DNA from 2 places in the Brevundimonas sp. Leaf168 genome. Region 2 is predicted to be linked to the other one. Evidence: riboswitches for the same ligand, from Rfam matches in the RefSeq annotation. Region 2 holds a riboswitch; the other holds the start of a gene.
What was found. A riboswitch is a leader RNA that binds a small molecule or an ion and turns the genes downstream of it on or off. The one in region 2 is predicted to bind cobalamin.
Positions count from the first base shown of each region.

Region 1 (3,204 bases), on a different contig from region 2:
ACCCACCGCCCAGTGCGGCGCGACCTTCTAGTTCGACACCGTCTGTGCGCGTGCGCGACAGGTTGACGTAGTAGAATTCGAAGGTGCTGTTGTTGAAGAATCCGTCGATCTGATCTTCGACCTCCAGACGGTAGGCGGTGACGCGACCATCGAAACGGCCATCCTGGGAACGCCAGCCCAAGGCCAGTTCCCCCCCCTTGCCCTTTTCGGGAACCAAGGCGGCGACCGCTGTCGTCGGCAGGACGAAGCAGAAGTCGCACACGGCCTGGCTTACCGACGGCGTCTTGAAGCCTGTGCCATAGGCGCCGCTCAGAGTGATGCCGGAGCCCAGATCATAGGCGGCCGATACGCGTCCGGTGGTCTCGCCGCCGAAATCGTCGGTGTCGTCGTGGCGCACACCCGCCGTGAGGCTCAGGCGATCCGTGGCGGCGAAACGCGCCACCCCGAACACCGAGCTGACGCCCAGTTCCGCCTCGACTGAACCGTTCAGGTCGGCCTTGCTCTCTTCATGCTCGGCGCCGAAGCTGTAAACCAGACGCGCCTCCTGATCGCGGCTGTCCGCCTGCCAGCGGTACAGCCGGTGCTGGCCGGTATAGACCGAGGGGAAGGCGCTGTTGGTGTCGCGGTCGATGTCCGAGGCGGCGACGGTGAACTGATGGTTCAGCCCCAAAACGTCGGCGACCCACACACGCACCAGACCCGACTGATTGACGGTCGCGGCCGTGTCCAGCGTATCGACCGGGCCGAAACCGTCGATGTCGGCGAAGGTGTCCGAGTGGCGATAGCTGGCGTCCAGGCCGAAGCGGTCGTTCAGCTCATAACGCGCACGAGCGTTGACGGTGGTGTTGTCGAAACCGTCGGCCTCAGTGGCGCCATCGGCCTCATCCGCAGCCGAGAAGCCGTCGCTATGGAAGCGCGAGACGGACAGGCCATAAGCAAACTTGTCGGTCGCCACGCCTAGGCCCAGACGCCCGCGCACCGTGCCGTATGATCCAGCCTCGGCGTTGGCCGAGACGCCGTTCTGCTCGCGCGTGGTGAAGGAGATCACGCCGCCGATGGCGTCCGACCCCCACAACGACGATTGGGGGCCGCTCAGCACTTCGACCCGCGAGACGTCGCCCAGATCAAAGCCCGAGAAGTCGAAGCCGCCAGAGGGCTGGGAAGGATCGTTGACCGGCACGCCGTCCACCAGAACCAGCGACTTGTCCTGGCCGGCGCCGCGTATGCGCACCGAGGTCACGCCGCCGAAGCCGGCGCGATAAACCGACAGACCCGGTACATCGGCCAGGATGTCGGCGGCGAAGATCGCGCCGCGCTGCTCGATGGTCTTGCCGTCGATGACGCGGGCGCCGGGCGTGTCGGCGACGATGGCCGGGATGCGGGTGGCGGTGACGATCACCTCGTCCAGCTGGGTCGCGTCCTCGGCAAAAGCAGGCGCGGCGAAGGCGGCCGCGATCGCGGCCGTCGAAAGAAGAATGGAACGCTTCATTGAGCGATACCCCCGTGTTCGGTCCCGCGAATGCGCGCGAGAGACCGTCATGAGCGAACCGACCCGCCAGACCGCTTAAAGGTCTGGACGGCGCAAGGTCGGGTCGCTTCCACGGAGAAACCGCGCTGCTGTCTGGTCCCGGACAGGAGCGAGCGACGTCGGCGGCCAGGTCTCCTGGCTTGCGGGTCGTAAACCGCCGTCCTCGCCTTCCCAGTTTCCCAGTGGCGCCGGGATCGAAACCCCGGACGGACGACGCTCTCGCCGCCTACAGTTGCGGGCACAGCCACGGCGTCACACCGTGTTCCCTTAACCGCCTGACGCGGCCTATCGCAGGGCCGACAAGCCTGTGCAAGAGCCGGTCAACGGCCTTGAGCCGCCGGGCGCGATCCGTCACCCTGTGGCCACATGAACGCGCCCATCTCTCATCCCCCGGAAATCGCCGCCTCGCTGGAAGGGGCGACGCCGTTCATGGCGCAATATCTGACGGCCAAGGCGGGCCAGCCGGACGCCATCCTGTTCTTCCGTATGGGCGACTTCTACGAGCTGTTCTTCAAGGACGCCGAGGTCGCGGCGGCGGCGCTCGGCATCACCCTGACCAAGCGGGGCAAGCATCAGGGCGAGGACATTCCGATGGCCGGCGTGCCGGTCCATGCGATGGAGGGCTACCTCGCCCGCCTGATCCGCGTCGGCCACAAGGTCGCCATCTGCGAACAGCTGGAAGACCCCGCCGAGGCCAAGAAGCGCGGCGGCAAGGCCGTGGTGCACCGCGGGGTGGTCCGGGTCGTGACGCCCGGCACCCTGACCGAAGACAGCCTGCTGGACGCGCGCGGCGCCAATCGTCTGGCGGCGGTCGCGGTGCGTAAAGGTCGGGCGGCCGTCGCCGTGGTCGAACTGTCGTCCGGCGCGGTCGACAGCGTCGCCTGCGCCATCGAGGATCTGGGCGCGGCCCTGGCCGCCTTCCGCCCGTCCGAAGTCCTGGTCACCGACCGGATGTATTCGGACGAGGCGACGCGTGACGCCCTGGACGGCTCGGGCGGCGTGGTCCAGGCGCTGGCCGGCGCCATCGCCGAACCCCAGGCCGCGCGCGCCCGCGTCGAACGCCTGTACGGCGTCTCGGCGCTCGACGGTTTCGGCGCCTTCGAAGAGGCCGAGGTCTCGGCGCTGGGTCTGATCGCCGCCTATCTGGAGACGACCCAAGCCGGCAAGGTTCCCGCCCTGGCCCCGCCCCGCCGTCTGGGCGAAAGCGGCTTTCTGGCCATCGACCCGGCGACCCGTGCCAGCCTTGAGATCGATCGCACCCAGCGCGGCGAGCGTGAGGGCAGCCTGCTCGCCTGCATCGACCGCACCGTCACCTCGGGCGGCGCCCGGGCCCTGGCCGAACGCATCGCCCGGCCCCTGCGCGATCCCCTGGCCATCAACGAGCAGCTCGACGCCGTCGAATGGCTCTTGGAGCGCCGCGATCTGCGTCGCGATCTGCGCGACGCGTTGAAGGCCTCCTCCGACATCGCCCGCGCCGTCGGACGATTGGCGCTGGGTCGGGGCGGCCCGCGCGACCTGGCCGCCGTGCGCACCGGCCTGTCGATCGCGGAGGGCGTCGCCGGTCTGTTCGTGGGTCAGGTCGATCCCCTGACCGGCCAGCCGCGCCGCATCGCCTCGGCGCTGGACCGCCTGACCCTGTCGCCCGACGTCTCGCGGCTCAAGGCCGACCTGATCGA
Region 1 is NZ_LMOY01000008.1:242,178-245,381, reverse strand. Features, by position in the region: gene ASF81_RS08455 (TonB-dependent siderophore receptor) at 1-1,489, opposite strand, end outside; cobalamin riboswitch at 1,635-1,844, opposite strand; gene mutS (DNA mismatch repair protein MutS) at 1,895-3,204, shown strand, end outside.
Region 1: linked by a shared signal. The riboswitch ahead of ASF81_RS08455 (TonB-dependent siderophore receptor) and the one ahead of ASF81_RS10395 (DUF1852 domain-containing protein) in region 2 are both predicted to bind cobalamin.

Region 2 (3,204 bases):
AACAGCCAGACCTACAGCTCACCGTCACCCACCGACAGGTCTCCTGCCCTTTCATACGCCGGGCTTCAAAGTCGCGAGCCGCCGCGAGCCGGCCGAGCGCTCTAGCTACGTTGAGTAGCCCTTCCCAAGCCCGCTCGGCTACTCAGGCGTGCTGGGTTTGAGTGCCTCGACGCTGCCGTCTGGTCCGATATGCACAATCCCCATGGTCGCCTCCCTCCCACCGGACGAGCGGCACGTCCGGACCTGGGTGACACTCCAGCCACCGCGGCGAAAGCGCGGAGCCGGCTTCGCGCCAGGAGCGGTCATTCACCGGGTGCCGGAAACACGTCATTCATCAATGCAGTCTGAGCCTGGGTACGTCCGCTTTTTGGTCCGATGCCTTTGGCCGCTTCCGACCCATTGCGGACATTGGGGGGCGTCGAGCTGGCAAGCGGCTCCGCAGGTTCCTGGCCGGAAGGGGCGCGACTGTCGATATTCAGCAGCCCAAGCCCCAGCGCCCGATTAACGCGCTCTGTCTTACGATGACTGAGTGGCGATCAGGCTGCGAATTTTCGCGTCCAATGCGACAGCGACAGACCATACCTCGGCTTGGTTCAGCTGGACCCCATCTTCAGCATTCCAGTGTGCCTCGACAAAGACGTCCCTCACTAGAAAACCAATGATGCAGTAGCGACCGCCTTGCTGGGCCGTATGGCAAGCGGCGACCGGCCAGTCACGGTGCGTAGTGTACAACCTCCCGCCCAATCCCATCACCCGGCTCAGTTGATATCCCTCAGTTCCTTTACCGAGCTGCCGGTTGATGAGGTGGCCTGGAATTTCGACCAAAGGGTTCGGCGGCGGTGTCGGGGACGCTGGCCGCTCACTCAGCAGACGGTATTGGTCCCCTTCGAAGTGACGAAGGTAGGTCGAGACGCCGTAGAGGTTCACCAGGGGTTTCGCCATCCCTTCACAAGACGGCACGGCTTGCTCGTATGTTTGGTAGAAGCTCTCTCTGTTGCACACGCGGATGCTGACGAGTTTCCCGTCTTCGGACTTATATGCTTGGTACAGGTCGTCTCGTTGAGGCACGTCGAACGTCACCTGACCCAGTTTTGCAGAGAACGGGGCATCTTCTCCCTCAACCAAAATCTCGCGACAGCCTGTCCCGGAAATCAAAGATGTGAGGCAAACCACAGCAAACTTTGAACGCAGCCGAGAGTGTTTTTTTTGGTGGGCCTGCATGAGCGGATGATGTGCGGCGAATGGCTAAGGGACTGTTATGGTCACCAAGAAACCGGACTTACTGACCTAGGGCCTTTTGAGCTCAGAATGACGGTCGTATCGAGAATAAATCTAACTCTGCCCCGTGCGGGCCTACCCGTGACTTAGCGACCGCTTTCCGCCCATCAGCGACATGCACCCGGACTGGTCTTCGGACTGATGGTGATGTCCGCTTTCGGCGCTTCAGGGTAGGACAGAAATCGACCCGAAGCAGACGTCGAGCCTGATCGCGGATGCGACATTTCAAGCCCAAATCCGAACGACATGAGGCCGACGTCAGCCAGGCCCATAAGGATATCCTTATATGTTTCTTGACTTCGGCGTCGGGTGCGCGTCTCATGAGGCCGTCGAGGTTCTGCGCGTCGCCTCCGGGCGACGCGGAGCTAAGAGGGAAGCCGGTGTGATGCCGGCGCTGCCCCCGCAACTGTGAGCGGCGAGCCGAAGGTCCATTTCGTGTCACTGACGTCTTCGGACGTTGGGAAGGCCGGACCCGAAGCCGTGACCCGTGAGCCAGGAGACCTGCCCCGACAGATAACGTCCTCCGGCGGGGTGTCCGGTCAGGTCGCATGAACGCCGCGACGGGACGACTGCGCGCGAGCGGTCGCGCGTCCCTGTCCGCTGTCTCGCCACAGCATCAACGGCAGAGACCATGGCGAGCACCGACTTCACATTCAGGATCAAGCGGACCGCGCTCGACGAAGACTATCGGCCCGCCGAGACGACGAGGATCACCACCAATTTCGCCAACCTGGCGCGAGGCGAGAGCCGCCGGGACAATCTGCGCAACACCCTGCGGATGATCGACAACCGCTTCAACTCGCTGGCGCACCACGACAATCCGAGGGGCGATCGCTATGCGCTGGAGCTTCAGATCGTCTCGGTCGAGTTGAGTCTTTGCTCGGAGCGCGACGACGCCTTTCCGCTGATCGAAATCCTGCAAACGACGATCATCGACAAGGAGACGAACCGGCGGATTGAGGGGGTCGTGGGCAACAACTTCTCCTCCTATGTCCGTGACTACGACTTCAGCGTAGTCCTGCCCGAACACCTGAAGGCGCATCCGAACGGCGGCGTGCCGGATGATTTCGGCGATCTGCACGGCAAGCTGTTCCGGCACTTTCTGACGTCGCGCGCCTATCGCGACAACTTCGCCAAGGCACCGGTCATCTGCCTCAGCGTCTCAAGCAACAAGACCTATCATCGCACCGGCTTCGACCATCCCGTGTTGGGCCTGGAATACGCCAACGACGCCTTCTCGCCGACCGACCGGTATTTCGAGAAGATGGGGATGAAGGTCCGCTACTTCATGCCACCGGGCAGCGTGGCGCCGTTCGCCCTGTACCATATCGGCGACCTGACCGGCGGCTACACCGACCTCGAACTGGCCAGCACCATCGCCACGATGGAGACCTTCCAGATGATCTATCGGCCCGAAATCTACAACGCCAACTCCCCGGCGACCGAGCAGTATCAGCCCAGCCTGAAGGCGCAGGACTATTCGCTGACCCGCATCGTCTACGACCGCGACGAGCGCAGTCGGCTGGCCGTCGAGCAGGGCCGTTTCGTCGAGGAGCGGTTCATCAAGCCGCACCGCGCCCGTCTCGACCAATGGTCGGCCGCCTTCGCCGCCGCCTGATCAGTTTCCAGATTTCAGAGTCTCCCCTCATGAAAACCCTTCTCCCGACCTCGACCGCCGGCAGCCTGCCCAAACCCGTCTGGCTGGCCGAGCCCGAGACGCTCTGGTCGCCTTGGAAGCTGCAAGGCGATGACCTGATCGAGGCCAAGCGTGACGCCCTGCGCCTGTCGCTGGACGATCAGCGCCGGGCCGGCATCGACATCGTCAGCGACGGCGAACAGACCCGCCAGCATTTCGTCACGACCTTCATCGAACACCTCGACGGCGTCGATTTCGAGAACCGCAAGACCATGCGAATCCGCAATCGC
Region 2 is NZ_LMOY01000009.1:272,645-275,848, reverse strand. Features, by position in the region: gene ASF81_RS10400 (hypothetical protein) at 517-1,221, opposite strand; cobalamin riboswitch at 1,594-1,802, shown strand; gene ASF81_RS10395 (DUF1852 domain-containing protein) at 1,910-2,896, shown strand; gene ASF81_RS10390 (methionine synthase) at 2,926-3,204, shown strand, end outside.